DNA from 3 places in the Actinocorallia sp. B10E7 genome. Region 1 is predicted to be linked to each of the others. Evidence: predicted binding sites of a transcription regulator. Region 1 holds the regulator's gene; each other region holds the start of a gene.
What was found. Region 1 encodes HrcA, which represses chaperone genes, less so after heat shock. Its sites were predicted from a motif close to TTGGCACTCTCNNNNNGAGAGTGCCAA; they were not measured.
Positions count from the first base shown of each region.

Region 2: groES (co-chaperone GroES) is a predicted target of HrcA. The motif match lies at 2,283-2,309, and genes of this name have one in related genera.
Region 3: groL (chaperonin GroEL) is a predicted target of HrcA. The motif match lies at 1,546-1,572, and genes of this name have one in related genera.

Region 1 covers NZ_JBDPLZ010000002.1:500,421-505,841, reverse strand. The annotation lists gene ABGB12_RS07440 (Uma2 family endonuclease) at 1-390, shown strand, start outside; gene dnaJ (molecular chaperone DnaJ) at 475-1,605, opposite strand; gene hrcA (heat-inducible transcriptional repressor HrcA) at 1,599-2,612, opposite strand; gene ABGB12_RS07425 (MBL fold metallo-hydrolase) at 2,701-3,498, shown strand; gene ABGB12_RS07420 (DUF3097 domain-containing protein) at 3,509-4,327, shown strand; gene ABGB12_RS07415 (DUF4870 domain-containing protein) at 4,333-4,737, shown strand; gene hemW (radical SAM family heme chaperone HemW) at 4,747-5,421, opposite strand, start outside.
Region 2 covers NZ_JBDPLZ010000013.1:1,380-6,800, reverse strand. The annotation lists gene groL (chaperonin GroEL) at 125-1,750, opposite strand; gene groES (co-chaperone GroES) at 1,878-2,186, opposite strand; gene ABGB12_RS31000 (class I SAM-dependent methyltransferase) at 2,376-3,557, shown strand; gene ABGB12_RS30995 (zf-TFIIB domain-containing protein) at 3,651-3,881, shown strand; gene ABGB12_RS30990 (hypothetical protein) at 4,047-5,421, shown strand, end outside.
Region 3 covers NZ_JBDPLZ010000005.1:780,829-786,249, forward strand. The annotation lists gene ABGB12_RS21565 (MoaD/ThiS family protein) at 1-205, shown strand, start outside; gene ABGB12_RS21570 (cold-shock protein) at 454-654, shown strand; gene ABGB12_RS21575 (hypothetical protein) at 746-1,324, opposite strand; gene groL (chaperonin GroEL) at 1,716-3,341, shown strand; gene ABGB12_RS21585 (helix-turn-helix domain-containing protein) at 3,428-3,850, opposite strand; gene ABGB12_RS21590 (NADP-dependent oxidoreductase) at 3,944-4,879, shown strand; tRNA gene ABGB12_RS21595 (tRNA-Ser) at 5,125-5,259, shown strand.

The DNA.
Region 1 (5,421 bases):
GGCTGGATGGTCGTCGCCGAGCAGACCATCATCCATCCGAAGCACTCCGACGAGCCCAGACCTGATTTCCTGGTGCTCTCCGACGACGAGATCGATCCCGAAGCCCACATTCCCGGCGACAAGGGTGTGCTCGTGGTGGAGGTCCTGTCCACCAACCGGGGTGTCGACCTCGTCGACAAGGTCGGGGTCTACGCCGCGTTCGGCATCCCGAACTACCTGATCATCGATCCGTTCAACGGCGAGTGCATCCTCTACCAGGAGCCGCACGGCCGGGAGTACTTCAGCAGGAAGACCATCCCGTTCGGGGAGCCGGTAGAGCTTCCCGAACCCCTGTCCCTCGCGGTGGACACCAGCGGGTTCCGCACCTACAGGCAACGAAATCGGGGATGAAGGACGCAGGGCCGCCCGTGGAGCGGGCGGCCCTGGTCAGGGGTTGTCGTAGCCGTCGCGGTAGGCGTCCGCGACCTCGTCTCTTCAGCCGTGGAAGGCGTCCCTCAGCCGGGAGAAGAAGCCCTGCTGGCCGGGAGCGAACTTGCCGGGAGGACGTTCCTCGTCGCGCAGGCGGGCCAGCTCGCGCAGGAGCTCCTCCTGGGCGGCGTCGAGCTTGGCGGGGGTCTCGACGTTGACGTGGATCATCAGGTCGCCGCGGCCGCTGGCGTTGAGATGCTGGGCGCCCCGCCCGTACAGGGGGATGACCTGGCCGGACTGGGTGCCGGGCCGGATGTCGACCTCCTCGGCCCCGTCGAGGGTCTCGATGACGATCGAGGTGCCCAGGGCCGCGGCGGTCATCGGGATCTGCACGGTGCAGTGCAGGTCGTCGCCCTCCCGTTCGAAGATCTCGTGGGGGCGTTCGACGATCTCCAGGAAGAGGTCGCCGGCCGGGCCGCCGCCGGGGCCGACCTCGCCCTCGCCCGCGAGCTGGATGTGGGTGCCGTGCTCCACGCCCGCGGGGATCTTGACCTTGATGGTGCGCTGGGTGCGCACCCGGCCGTCGCCCGCGCACTCCGGGCAGGGGTTGCGGATGACCGAGCCGTAGCCGCCGCACTGGGGGCACGGCCGGGACGTCATGACCTGGCCCAGGAAGCTGCGCTGCACCTGCTGGATCTCACCCCGGCCATGGCACATCTCACACGTGTCGGGATGGCTGCCGGCGGCGGAGCCCGAACCGGTGCAGGCACCGCAGACCGTCGCGGTGTCGATGGTCAGCTCACGGGTGGTGCCGAACGCCGTCTCCGAGAGGTCGAGCTCGACCCGCAGCGTCGCGTTGCGGCCCCGGCGGGCGCGGGAACGCGGACCGCGGGTGCTGGCCGTCCCGAAGAGGGTGTCCATGATGTCGCTGAACGGGAACCCTGCGCCGAAGCCCGCGCCCCCGCCGCCCATCGCGGAGCCGAACGGATCGCCCCCCAGGTCGTGTATCTCTCGTTTCTTGGGGTCGGACAGCACCTCGTAGGCCTGCGTGACCTCCTTGAACTTCTCCTGGCTCTCCGCGTCCGGATTGACGTCAGGGTGAAGTTCGCGGGCGAGCCGGCGATAGGCCTTCTTGATCTCGTCCGGAGTCGCGTTACGGCTCACCCCAAGGGTGGCATAGTAGTCGCGCACTACGATCCCGCCAGAATCTGACCGACGTAACGTGCCACAGCGCGTACCGCTCCCATCGTTCCTGGGTAGTCCATTCGGGTGGGTCCGAGAACCCCGAGCCGGGCCAGCGCCTGCCCGTCCATGCCGTAGCCCGCGGCGACCACGGACGCGGAATGCAGCCCTTCGAGCTGGTTCTCGGCACCGATCCGCACGGTCAGGGTAGCCGGGTCCCCGGCCTCCCCGAGCAGGCGCATCAGCACCACCTGTTCTTCCAGGGCCTCCAGCACGTCCCGGAGGCCCTTCGAGAAGTCGCCGAGCGCGAGGTTGGCCGCGCCCGCGAAGACGATCTTCTCTTCGTTCCGTTCGACCAGGGTCTCCAGCAGGACCGACAGCACCGCCACGGCCACCGGCCGGTCCTCGGCCGGCACCCGCTCGGGCAGGTCCGCGACGGCCAGCGGCACCTCGCCGAACGACCGCCCGTCCAGACAGGCGTTCAGCAGGGCGCGCAACTGCGCCACGGACTCGTCGGTGAGCTCGGGGTGGGTCTCCACCAGCCGCTGCTCGACCCGGCCCGTGTCGGTGATCAGGATCAGCAGCAGCCGCCCCGCGGCCACCGGCACCAGTTCGATGTGCCGGACCGAGGAGCGGATCAGCGACGGGTACTGCACCACCGCGACCTGCCGGGTCAGCTGGGCCAGCAGCCGGACCGTCCGCGAGACGACGTCGTCCAGGTCGTAGGCCCCGTTGAGGAAGGTCTCGATGGCACGGCGCTCCGGCGTCGACAGGGGCTTGATCGTGGACAGCCTGTCGACGAACAGGCGGTAGCCCTTGTCCGTGGGAATACGGCCCGCGCTGGTGTGGGGCTGGGTGATGTACCCCTGCTCCTCCAGAACCGCCATGTCGTTGCGCACCGTGGCCGGGGAGACCCCCAGAGCGTGGCGTTCGGCCAGGGCCTTGGAGCCCACCGGCTCGTTGGTGGAGACGTAGTCTTCGACGATGGCGCGCAGAATGGCCAGCTTACGATCGTCCAGCAACGCGCTCACCTCCTGCTTGGCACTCCCAGTCTACGAGTGCCAAGTGTACGGTCCCAGAGGGCGAAGTCGATGTGCGAGAGTCGGTGGCATGTCCTGGGAAGAGGTGGCAGACCGGTGTTTCCGCCGTGGGTACGGCGGATTCGACGTGAACGTGGGCGTGGTCTCCGGACGGCTGGGCGCGGTGCTGATCGACACCAGGGCCTCGGTGCCCGAGGGCTTGGAACTCCGGGAGCAGCTGCGTGAGCTGGGCGTGGAGACGCCCCTCGCGGTGGTCAACACCCACGGCCATTTCGACCACTGCTTCGGCAACGCCGCCTTCGACGGCCCGTTCTGGGGCCATCTCGACCTGCCCGGGTACCTGGAGCACGAGGCCTGGCGCACCATGGCCGAGGACGATCCGGACTGGGCGGCCCGGGTCGAGGGCACCCCGGTGACCGTCCCCTCCCGGCTGGTCCGCGACACCGCGCTGATCGACCTCGGCGACCGGATCGTCGAGCTGCACCACCTCGGCCGCGGCCACACCGGCCACGACCTGGTCGTCCGGGTGCCCGACTGCGGCCTGGTCTTCGCCGGTGACCTCGTCGAGGAGTCCGGGCCGCCCTGCTACGGCTCCGACAGCTTCCCCCTGGACTGGCCGATCACCCTGACCCGCCTGCTGGAGCTGGACCCCGAGCGCGTCGTCCCGGGCCACGGCGGACCCGTCGGCACGGAGTTCACCGAAAGCCAGAGGGACGCGATCGCGGCGGTCGCCCACGGCATCCGGGAGACCTACGACGCCGGCCTCGACCCGCTGAAGGCGCTCAGGAGCGCGGAGTGGCCCTACGATCCGGCTCTTCTTCTGCACGCGGTACGGCGCGGGCACCTCCAACTGGCGGCCTCGGGTTAGGGTCGTGGGCGTGCGCAGCAAGGACTATGGCGAAGACGTGCTCGCCGGGAACTGGCGCCTGCCCCGCAAGGGCCGGTTCCCCGAGATCCAGGCCGAACGCGACCTGGTGGTGGAAGACCCCGACAGCGGTTTCTGCGGTGCGGTCGTGGCCTGCGGCAAGGACGAGGTCACCCTGGAGGACAGGTTCGGCAAGCGCCGGGTCTTCCCCCTCGCGGTGGCCGGGTTCCTGCTCGACGGGCGGCCCGTCACCCTCGTCCGGCCCGGTCCGCGGCAGCCGGGCGCGGCGCGCAGCGCGTCCGGTTCGGTCTACGTCCGCGGCCACAGGGCGCGGGTGGCCCGGGAGAGCCGGATCTACGTCGAGGGCGTGCACGACGCCGAGTTGGTCGAGAAGATCTGGGGCCACGACCTGCGGGTCGAGGGCGTGGCCGTGGAGTACCTGGAGGGCGTCGACGACCTCCCGCTGATCGTCGAGGAGTTCGAACCGGGCCCGGGACGCAGGCTCGGCGTCCTGGTCGACCATCTGGTGCCCGGCTCCAAGGAGTCCCGGATCGCCGCGCGGATCACCGACCCGCACGTGCTGATCTGCGGGCATCCCTTCATCGACGTCTGGCAGGCGGTGAAGCCCCGCGCGCTGGGCATCCGCGCCTGGCCGGAGGTGCCCAGGGGCTTCGACTGGAAGGAAGGGGTCTGCGCACGTCTCGGCTGGCCCGGTGACACCGGGGCAGCATGGAGGAGGATCCTCGGCTCTGTCCGTTCTTATGCCGATCTGGAACCAGAATTGCTCGGACGCGTCGAAGAATTGATTGACTTCGTCACCGCCAAGGAGTGACCGCCTTGTCCCGCCGCCCCCGCCCCACTCCCACGGTCCGGCTCCCCGACGGCTACGCCGCCGGCGCGCACGGAGGCCCCACGACCCCCGACGAGCGCCAGTGGGCGCTCACCGCCTACATCGGCCAGTTCCTGCTGTGGGCGCTCCCGCCGCTGTACGTCTACCTGACCAAGAAGAACCGGTCGGCCTACGCCCGCCACCACGGCCGCCAGGCCCTCAACCTCGCCATCACCACGGGGATCGTCTTCGGGATCTCGGTCTTCCTCTACCAGTGGGCCGACTTCTTCCTGTGGATCGCCGCGGGCTCGGTGACGGTGTCGATGGGCCTCGTGGTCTACAGCGCCACCCGGGTCAACCGGGGCGACTGGCACCGGCTGCCCGCGCTGGTGGCCTGGCCGATCATCAAGTGAGGCCGGGCCTCAGGTGAGGTCGCGGACGACGGCGTCCGCGAGCAGCCGGCCGCGCCGGGTGAGGACTGCCCTGCCGTCCTCGCGGCGCAGCAGGCCGAGCTCCTCCTGCTCGCGGACCGCCCGTTCGTCCAGCAGTTCCAGTGGGCAGCCGCTGCGCAGCCTCAGCTCCAGCAGGACGCGCTCCAGCCGCCGCGTGCCGGCGTCGAGCACCTCGCGGGCGTGCGCGGGGGTGATCCCCTGCGCCAGCCGCTGGGCGTAGGCGGCGGGGTGCTTGACGTTCCACCAGCGGGTGCCGCCCACGTGGGCGTGCGCGCCGGGCCCCGCCCCCCACCAGTCGGCGCCCTGCCAGTACAGCAGGTTGTGTCGGCACTCCCCGCCGGGCAGCGCCCAGTTGGACAGCTCGTACCAGCTCATCCCGGCCTTCTCGAAGAGCTCGTCGGCCATCAGGTAGCGGTCGGCCATCGCGTCGTCGTCGGGCTCGTCCAGCTCGCCGCGCGCGACCCGGGCGGCGAGCTTCGTGCCCTCCTCGACGATCAGGGCGTAGGCGGAGACGTGGTCGGGGCCCGCGGCCAGGGCCTGCTCGACGGACTCGCGCCAGTCGTCGTCGCTCTCGCCCGGGGCGCCGTAGATCAGGTCGAGGTTGACGTGGCCGAACCCCGCTTCCTTGGCCTGCGCGACCACCAG
Region 2 (5,421 bases), on a different contig from region 1:
TTCACCGAAGACGACAACGGAATGGTCACATTGCCGGAGCACGTCCCATGAAACCGTGTTTTGAATACAGAAAACCCCCATGGAAACCAGGGTTCCATGGGGGTTTCCGAGCCTGCCTCAGCCGTCAGTGGCCGTGGCCGTGCCCGTGGCCGTGGCCGCCCGCGGCGGGGGCCTCCTCCTCGGGCTTCTCCACGACCAGCGCCTCGGTGGTCAGCAGCATGCCGGCGATCGACGCGGCGTTGGTGACGGCCGAACGGGTCACCTTGACCGGGTCGATGACGCCCTGCGCCTTGAGGTCGCCGTACTCGCCGGTCGCGGCGTTGTAGCCGTGGCCGGTCGGCAGCGCCTGGATCTTGGAGACGACGACGTAGCCCTCCTGGCCGGCGTTCTCGGCGATCCAGCGGGCCGGCTCGACCAGCGAGCGGCGCAGCGCCTCGGCACCGGTGGCCTCGTCGCCGGTCAGGCCCAGGCCCTCGAAGGGCTCCTTGGCCACGTGGGCCAGGGCGGAGCCGCCGCCGGAGACGATGCCCTCCTCGATCGCGGCGCGGGTGGCCGAGATCGCGTCCTCCAGGCGGTGCTTCTTCTCCTTGAGCTCCACCTCGGTGGCGGCGCCGACGCGCAGCACGCAGACGCCGCCGGCCAGCTTGGCCAGCCGCTCCTGCAGCTTCTCGCGGTCCCAGTCGGAGTCGCTGTTCTCGATCTCGACCTTGATCTGGCGGACCCGGTCGGAGATCGCCTGGGCGTCGCCCAGGCCGTCCACGATGGTGGTGTTGTCCTTGGTGACGGTGATGCGGCGGGCCTGACCCAGCACCTCCAGGCCGACGCTGTCGAGCTTGAGGCCGATGGCCTCGGAGACGACCTGGCCGCCGGTCAGCGTGGCGATGTCCCCCAGCATGGCCTTGCGGCGGTCGCCGAAGCCCGGCGCCTTGACCGCGACGGACAGGAACGTGCCGCGGATCTTGTTGGCGACCAGCAGGGCCAGCGCCTCGCCCTCGACGTCCTCGGCGACGACCAGCAGCGCCTTCTTGCTCTGCGCGACCTTCTCGGCCAGCGGCAGGAACTCGTTGACGCTGGAGATCTTGCCCTCGACGATGAGCACGTAGGCGTCCTCCAGGACGGCCTCCATGCGCTCGGGGTCGGTCACCATGTGCGGCGACAGGTAGCCCTTGTCGAACTGCAGGCCCTCGGTGAACTCCAGCTCCAGGCCGAAGGTGTTGCTCTCCTCGACGGTGATGACACCGTCCTTGCCGACCTTGTCGAACGCCTCGGCGATCAGCTCGCCGATCCTGGCGTCCTGGGCGGAGATCGTGCCGACGTGCGCGATCGAGTCCTTGTCGTCCACCTCGGCGGCGGACTTCAGCAGCAGGTCCGAGACGTGCTTGGCGGCGATGTCGATGCCGCGCTTGAGGCTCAGCGGCGAGGCGCCCGCGGCCACGTTGCGCAGGCCCTCGCGGACCAGCGCCTGGGCCAGGACGGTCGCGGTGGTGGTGCCGTCGCCCGCGACGTCGTTGGTCTTGGTGGCTACTTCCTTGACGAGCTGGGCGCCCAGGTTCTCGTACGGGTCCTCCAGCTCGACCTCACGGGCGATGGTCACGCCGTCGTTCGTGATGGTCGGGGCGCCGAACTTCTTGTCGATCACGACGTTGCGGCCGCGCGGGCCGATCGTGACCTTCACCGCGTTGGCGAGCGCGTTGACGCCGCGCTCGAGCGAGCGACGAGCGTCCTCGTCGAATTCCAGGATCTTGGCCATGGCGACTCTTCCTCGTATTCCTCGGGTCCAGAGCACTCCGCCCCGGCCGCCCCACTGGGCCGCCGGGGCGGAGCGAAAGTCCGGTCGTCACCCGCCGCGCCCGGGGCGCGGCGGGATCAAGCCGCTCTTACTTCTCGACGATCGCGAGGACGTCGCGCGCCGACAGGACGAGGTACTCCTCGCCGCTGTACTTGACCTCGGTGCCGCCGTACTTGGAGTACAGGACGACGTCGCCGACGGCCACGTCCACGGGGACGCGGGCGCCCTTGTCGTCGACCCGGCCGGGGCCTACGGCCACGACGGTGCCCTCCTGGGGCTTCTCCTTGGCGGTGTCCGGAATGACCAGACCGGAGGCGGTGGTGGTCTCGGCCTCGAGGGGCTGGACCACGATGCGGTCCTCGAGCGGCTTGAGAACAACCTTGGTGGCGGTCGACATGTCGGACCTCCCCTTCGATTGTGAAGTGTGCGTGTCTGCTTAAGGAGGCGACCTCGACCGGCCTGTCGTCGCGGGTGCCAGACCGGGCTCGTCGCATTGGCACTCTACCCATGAGAGTGCCAGTCGTGAGGTTATTGCGTGCCCTCCTGACAGTCAACCGGACTCCCTTCAAGCCTCTACCTTGGCTTCATGGAGATCGCTCACTTCGAGGCGCTGCTCGCTCCGGCCGGCCGGGAGGCACTGGACGCGGCCATGGAGTCCGACGTCTCGGAGAAGGGCCTGCTGGCGACCGCGGCCCGACTGCGCTCGCGGTACCCGGCCGAGCTCGTCGGCGCGGCCCTCGGCCAGGTGCGGCTGCGGGCCAGGGCCGCCGCCAAGTTCGGGCCGGACGCGGCGCGCATGTACTTCACCCCCCAGGGGCTGGAGCAGTCCACCAGGGCCTCGGTCGCGGCCTACCGGGCGGCCGGGTTCGCCGGGCTCTCCGGACCGGTGCTGGAGCTGTGCTGCGGGATCGGGGCCGATCTCCTCTTCCGGGCCCGCGCCGGGGTCGCCGGGACGGGCGTGGACCTCGACCCGCTGACCGTCGCGGTGGCGTCCGCCAACCTCGCGGCCTTCGGCGTCTCCGGCCTCGCCCGGGCGCGGGTGGGCGACGCCCTCGCGCAGGACCCCTCGGGCTACGCGGCGGTCTTCGCCGACCCCGGGCGCCGGACGGGGCGCGGCCGGGTGTTCGACCCCAAGGCCTACGAGCCCCCGCTGGACGCCCTGATCGACCTGGCCTCCCGGGCTCCGGCGGCCTGCGTGAAGGTGGCGCCGGGCATCCCCTACGAGGCCATCCCCGAGGGCGCGAGCACCGAGTGGATCTCCGACGAGGGGGACGTCAAGGAGGCGGCGATCTGGCTGGGGGCGCTGGCCGGCGGGCCCGTCCGGAAGGCCACCCTGCTCCGGCGCGGCGAGGTCCACTCCCTGACGCCCGACCCGGCGGCGTCCGTGCCCGAGGTGCGCCCCTGGGGCCGCTATCTGTACGAGCCGGACGGCGCGGTCATCCGCGCCCATCTCGTCGGCGAGGCCGCGGCCCTGGTCGACGGGGGCCTGGCCGACCCCCGGATCGCCTACATCACCTCGGACGTGCTGAAGGACACCCCCTTCACCAGCGCCTACGAGATCCACGAGGTGCTGCCGTTCTCGGTGAAGCGCCTCAAGGCCGCGCTGCGCGCCCGCGGCATCGGCACGCTGACGCTCAAGAAGCGCGGCTTCGCCGGCGACCTCGACCGGCTGCGCCGGGACCTCCGCACGTCCGGCCCGTCCGCCGCGACCGTGGTGCTCACCCGGGTGGGTGATTCTCCCTTCGCCCTGGTGTGCGCCAAGCGCTGACTCCGAGCTCACCAGGATCAGGCAAATAATGCGCCCATTCCGGCATCGCCGTTACTAGCGTGGGTGAAATAGCAGCCTGACGGGGGGTCGGCATTGACCGAGGCGATCTTGTTCTGCCCGAAATGCCGTGCTGAAATGACGAGCTACCAGCACGGCGAAATCACCATTGCCCAATGCGGGTTCTGCAGAGGGGTGTTCGTCGCCGAACAGAGCCTCTTCCGACTGCTCGACAGCAGCGTTTTCGATCTTGAATATCCGCTGGTGACACCCCAGTACAACGGACACTTTCCCCCTCCGTACGAGGGTCGCCACCGGCGGGACTGATCGGACCATCACCCCAGGGCGCGCAATTTCCATGATTCTCTGAAACTCTCCGCGTTCCCTGGCGCGACCCAGCATTTTCATGATCAAGCACTAAAGTACGGGGTCTTAACAAAACACTGCCGCGCCCCTTCTGAATTTCGGGGCGGGCACACGAAGGAGCATCGGGTGGAAACGAATCACAACTTCCTGCAGACGGGGGGTCAGCCGGTCTCGGACCGGATGCGGGAGTTGCTCGCCCGTGCGGCGCAGGACCATGTGTACGAGTCCCGTTCACAAGGTCAGGTCCTGGACGAGATCCGCCAGCGGCTCGAGGGCATGGAGTGGCTGCTGCGGGAGGTCCGGGAACGCGAGCTCGGCGGCCTCGCCGGCCAGCTCGACGGCGTCCGGGGGCGGATGGACGAGCTCACCGGCCGACCGCCGGAATGGGCCGAGGGGCTCGCCGAGCACATCGAGTCGGTCGGCGAGCGGATCAAACCGGTGGGCGAGCTGCCCGCCCTGTGGGCCGACGTCGGGGTCGTCGCCGAGAACGTGGACGAGAGCCTCTCCCGGCTCCAGGCCCTCATGGACTCCGCCCAGCACGCCTCACAGCGCATGGCCGACATGACCAAGTGGCTGGACAAGCTGCAGGGCAGCATGGAGGCGGCGTCCATCCGGTTCAACCGGCTCGACAAGTCCCTCGCCGAACTCGGCCACCGCTCGGAGAGGCTCGAGCACACCATCACCGGCATCACCAGCCGGGTCGAGCAGTCCCTCGGCGAGCTGGCCGAGCGCACCGACCAGGGGCTGGCCGCGCTCGGCGGCCGGCTCGAGGGCCTCGGCGGCAGGCTGGACGGGCTCGACGGCAGGTTCGAAGGACTCACCGGAAAGATCAACGGCTTCGACAGCCGGTTCGACGCCCTGGGCGAACGGGTCGGGCAGCTCCCCGCCGCCCTGGAGATCAAGGAGATCCACCGCAGGCTGGCCGAGCTCTCCCAACGCCCCTCCATCGACTACGGCGAGCGTTTCGACGAGCTGGAACGCCAGGTCAGCACGGTCACCGACCCGCTGATCGTGGAACTGCGCTCCCGGCCCGACCGGGGCGAGGTCGAGGAGACCATCACGAAGATCATCGACGCCGCCCACCACGACCTGGCCCGCCGTCTGGACGACACCGCCCGCACCGTCCAGGAGGACGTCAAGCGCAGGGTCGACGGCATCCAGGACGACCTGATGCGCCGGGTCGACGAGAGCATGGCGGGCGTCGGCAAGCAGGTCGGCAGCGTCCGCGAGGACTTCAACAAGCGCTTCGACGGCGCCCACGAGGACGTCTCACGCCGGTTCGAGCACGTCCGGGAGGACATCTCCAAGCGGTTCGACGACATCCACGACGACGTCGTCAAGCGCGTGGAGAACGTCTTCGAAGAGGTCATCAAACGCTCCGACGCCGTGCACGACGAGGTCTCCAAACGCACCGACGCCGTGCACGAGGAAGTCACCAAACGCTCCGAATACGTGCAGACGGAACTCGGAAAGCGCGTCGACAGCGTTCAGGAGGACGTCG
Region 3 (5,421 bases), on a different contig from region 1:
CGGCACGCTGCGTGACGTCATCGCCGACCTGGAGAAGAACCACTCCGGCATCTCCGCCAGGGTGCTCGACGACGCCGGCAAGCTCCGCCGGTTCGTGAACGTCTACGTCGGCGACGAGGACGTCCGCTTCGCCGACGGGCTGGACACCGCCACGCCCGCGGGGGTCCAGGTCTCCATCATCCCGGCGGTCGCCGGCGGCTGCTGACGACAGGCGATCGACAGAAAGGGTCCGTCCGTAAAAAAGGGCGGGCCCTTTCTTTTCGGCTTTCGTGAATGGTTGGCCACACCCGGCCGAAACAATTCCCCGCTCAGATATGCCGCGGGTATCTTCCGGTGCCATCTCCGTCACGAGCCGGTCTCCGGGCGGTCTCGGAGGGGGATCGGGGTTCCGAGGTGGACGCCCCGGGCGCTCCGCGGTCCAGGGGGGCCGCGGCTCCAGGCAGGGTTCTTCGCATGGCTCAGGGCACCGTCAAGTGGTTCAACGCGGACAAGGGCTACGGATTCATCGCCGTCGACGGCGGGCGGGACGTCTTCGTCCACCACACGGCCATCCAGATGGACGGCTACCGGACCCTGGAGCAGGGGCAGCGGGTCGAGTTCGAGATCACACAGAGCGACCGGGGTCCGCAGGCGGATCTGGTCCGCGCCCTGTGAACCGCCGGTGAGGCTGGACCCGCAGGCGCCGAGCCCTGCGGGTCTTTCTTCTCGCGGGCCCTCTTCCGAGGGCCTTCACCTCCGGACGGGGTCACCTGTTCCCGGAGGCCCGGCGCCACCCGCGCTCGTAGTCGCCGTCGTAGTCGCCGCCGTCGTCGTAGTCGTCGCCGTAGTCACCGTCCCAGCCCCAGCGGTCCCACAGCCGGAACGGGTCGCTGACGTGGCCGTAGTTGCGGTAGCTCGGCGGTACGAAGACGCGGTACCAGGTGGAGAAGTTCTTCCCCGAGGCCCGGCGCAGGCCGCGCGCGCGGTCCCCGCGGTACCAGTGGACGCGGTCGACCATGCGGAAGTCCGCTCCGCCCCAGCGGTTGGTGCGCTCGCACTCGATGGTGCGGTAGCGGTACGGGGTCCGCTTCTGCAGGCAGACCCGGATGTAGGGCACCGGGACCCGGCCGTCGTAGGAGTTGCGGTAGACCCGGACCTTCACCCCGCCGCGGTACCTGCCCCAGGAGTAGGGCCAGACCTTCGTGTGGACCCGGTACCGGTAGCTCGATTGTTTCTCTTGTCGTTCCCGTGCGGAGGTCTCGGAGGCCTGTGCCGAAGTGCCCGTGGCGGCCGCCATGCCGAGGGCCATCGCACCCGAGAGCGCCAGCCCCAAGATCTTCTTCACTGTTCGTCCCCTTCTCGATTGGACGAAGTAACCCTTGCCCCCTGAATCTTCACCTCGATACTCATCGCGCAAACTCAACTACAGAAAGTAACTTCCCCGACTCGGCACCCCACCGCATGGTCAGTCGCTACATATCGCCTGGATAAGGGGGCTGTAAGGGGCTCTTGCCTGCTCAGAAGGGGTCTCGCTTGCACTCGACCATGGAGAGTGCTAAACATTGATTGGCACTCTCCCCGTGAGAGTGATAACTCACAAGAGCTTTCTGGGTCGGGACGATGAGGTCTCGCCACCGCGCGGCACGCATGGGGCTGCCGGACCGGTGGGGCCGTCCGTCGCGGGCATCTGCCCGATCCGCCATGTTCCGTATCCACTCAAGGAGGATCTGGAGCCTATGGCTGCCAAGATGATCGCGTTCAACGAGGAGGCCCGGCGCGGTCTCGAGCGTGGCATGAACCAGCTGGCCGACGCCGTCAAGGTGACGCTCGGTCCCAAGGGCCGCAACGTCGTGCTCGAGAAGAAGTGGGGCGCTCCCACGATCACCAACGATGGTGTATCCATCGCCAAGGAGATCGAGCTCGAGGACCCGTGGGAGAAGATCGGCGCCGAGCTGGTCAAGGAAGTCGCCAAGAAGACCGACGACGTCGCGGGTGACGGCACCACCACGGCCACCGTGCTGGCGCAGGCTCTGGTCCGCGAGGGCCTCCGCAACGTCGCCGCCGGCGCCAACCCGATGTCCCTGAAGAAGGGCATCGAGGCCGCCGTCGCCGCCGTCTCCGAGCAGCTGTCCCAGCTGTCGAAGGATGTGGAGACCAAGGAGCAGATCGCCTCCACCGCCTCCATCTCCGCCGCCGACACCGAGATCGGCGCCCTCATCGCCGAGGCCATGGACAAGGTCGGCAAGGAAGGCGTCATCACCGTCGAGGAGAGCAACGCCTTCGGCCTCGAGCTCGAGCTCACCGAGGGTATGCGCTTCGACAAGGGCTACATCTCGCCCTACTTCGTGACCGACCCCGAGCGGATGGAAGCGGTCCTGGAGGACCCGTTCATCCTCATCGTCGGCGGCAAGGCCTCCTCCAACAAGGACCTGCTGCCGGTGCTCGAGCAGGTCATGCAGGCCGGCAAGCCGCTGCTGATCATTGCCGAGGACGTCGAGGGCGAGGCCCTGGCCACCCTGGTCGTCAACAAGATCCGCGGCATCTTCAAGTCCGTCGCCGTCAAGGCCCCGGGCTTCGGTGACCGCCGCAAGGCCATGCTCGGCGACATCGCCGTGCTGACCGGCGGCCAGGTCATCACCGAGGAGGTCGGCCTCAAGCTCGACTCCGTCACCCTGGAGCAGCTGGGCCGCGCCCGCAAGGTCGTCATCGCCAAGGACGAGACCACCATCGTCGAGGGCGCCGGCGACGCCGGTGAGATCCAGGGCCGGGTCAACCAGATCCGCACCGAGATCGACAACACCGACTCCGACTACGACCGCGAGAAGCTCCAGGAGCGCCTGGCCAAGCTCGCGGGCGGTGTCGCGGTCATCAAGGCCGGCGCCGCGACCGAGGTGGAGCTCAAGGAGCGCAAGCACCGCATCGAGGACGCCGTCCGCAACGCCAAGGCCGCGGTCGAGGAGGGCATCGTCCCCGGCGGTGGCGTGGCGCTGCTGCAGGCCTCGGTCTCCGCGTTCGACAAGCTGGAGCTGGTGGGCGACGAGGCCACCGGTGCCGCGATCGTGCGCAAGGCTCTGGAGGAGCCGATCAAGCAGATCGCGGTGAACGCCGGCCTCGAGGGCGGCGTCGTGGTGGAGAAGGTCCGCTCGCTGCCCGCGGGCCAGGGCCTGAACGCCGCCACCGGCGAGTACGTGGACATGTTCGAGCAGGGCATCATCGACCCGGCGAAGGTGACGCGTTCCGCGCTGCAGAACGCCGCGTCGATCGCCGCTCTGTTCCTGACCACCGAGGCCGTCATCGCCGAGAAGCCGGAGAAGAACCCGGCCCCGGCGGGCATGCCCGACGGCGGCGGCATGGACTTCTGATCCACGCCTGACGGTTTCACCGCTTCGCTGAAGCAAAGGAAGGGCGGTCTCCTCCGGGAGACCGCCCTTTCGTCATGCCCGCGGATTCAACGGGGAGTGGTGGTGACGGGCAGGGGCTCCTGCCCGGCCCGCGCGTCGTAGAGGTGGCGGGCGGCGACGATCTCGTCGGCGTGCTGTTCGGCCCAGACCTTGATGCCGGCCATCAGCCGGGTGACGCTGCGGCCCAGGTCGGTGAGCTCGTAGGAGACCTTCGGGGGGATGGTCGGGTAGACGGTGCGGGTGAGCATGCCGTCGCGTTCCATGTCGCGGAGGGTCTGGGTGAGGCTCTTCTGGGTGATGCCGTCGAGGCGGCGGCGGAGCTCGCCGAAACGCATGGGTCCGTCGCTCAGGGCGTCCACCAGGAGGCAGGTCCACTTGTCGGCGATGGCGCTCAGAACGGTGCGGGAGGGGCACTGGGCCAGGTAGGCGTTGGCGTCCCAGCAAACCCTGACCTCAGAAGTGGTATCCATGAGGTACCTATACCACTAAAAGGTGCCTTCTTTCCATTGGAAACTACTTCCGGAAGGATCAGAGCATCAACTGATTCCTTCCGGGAGAGAACCATGCGCGTCATCACGCAGAAGCAGGTCGGCGAAGCCTCCGAGGTGCTGGAGGTCGCCGAGGTCCCGCTGCCCGAGCCGGGATACGGGCAGGTACTGGTCAAGATGGAGGCGGCCGGGGTGAACCCGGTGGACTTCGCGGTCAGCGCCGGGTACTACCCGCTGCTGGGCGAGCCGCCCTTCACCCTGGGCTGGGACGTCGCCGGGACGGTCGAGGCCGTCGGGTCCGGCGTCTCCCGGTTCTCGCCGGGGGACCGGGTCTTCGGGATGTCCGCGTTCCCGGCGGAGGGCAGCACTCACGCCGAGTACGTGCTGGTCTCGGCCAACGAACTGGCCTTTCGGCCGGACGCGCTGGGCGCCAAGGAGGCCGGGGCGCTGCCGCTGGCAGGGCTGACCGCCTACCAGGCGCTGGCCGGGACCGCCCGGCTCCAGCCGGGACAGCGGGTCCTCATCCACCGGGCGGCCGGCGGCGTCGGCCACCTGGCCGTGCAGATCGCCAAGGCCCTCGGCGCACACGTCATCGCGACGGCCTCCGGCGCCAAGCACGAGTTCGTCCGCTCGCTGGGGGCCGACGAGGTCATCGACTACACGACGACCGACTACACCGAGGTGCTCTCCGACCTGGACGTCGTCTTCGACCTCGTCACGGGGGAGAACGGGCCGCGTTCGGCGTCCGTCCTGAAGAAAGGCGGGATCCTGGTCAGCGCGCTGCCCGGGAACATGGGGCTCGACCATGACGAGGCCGCGGCCCTGGGGATCCGGCTGGAGTCCGTCCACGTCCGGCCGTCCGTGCACGATCTGGAGCGGCTCGCCGAACTGGCCGAGCGTGGTGAACTGCGCGTCCGCCTCGACGGGGAGTTCCCGCTCGCCGACGCCGCCAAGGCCTACTCCCTCGCCGGCTCCGGGCAGGTCACCGGAAAGATCGTGCTGGTCCCCTGACACGAAATTAATTCCGTTGCGGCGGGATTCCGCATGGGGCAGAGTTCTGGATGTCAACGGAACACGTGAGCGGAGAGGAGCGGAAAGTGGAATTCACCCCACCGGGGCGCCGGCGAGAAAAGCCCTCCTCCCGCACGCGTTCGGAGGACCGCGGAAACGATTCCGCGAACAGACCGCCTCTCGGTGCGCAGGCAGCGGTTACTTTCCAGACCGCAGATGCCGGGTTCGAGTCCCGGCCCGGTCCAGGACCGGTGTTTCAACGGCAGAATTGCGGTACGTACCGCCGCCGATTCTGAACTCGAGAGGACGCCCGGTGCGATAGAGGACGGTTACTTCCTCTACAAAAGGAGAGACGCGGGTTCGACTCCCGCCCGGTCGCAAGACCGGTAGCTCAAGTGGCAAAGAGCGCTGAAACACCGTCTTCGCTTTGATCTCGGGCACCCTCGCTTTCCGACGAACAGACTTCCTCCTGGTGCGCAGGCAGCGGTTACTTCTTGATCCACAGGTCACGGGTTCGAATCCCGTCCGGCCGTGAGGCCGGT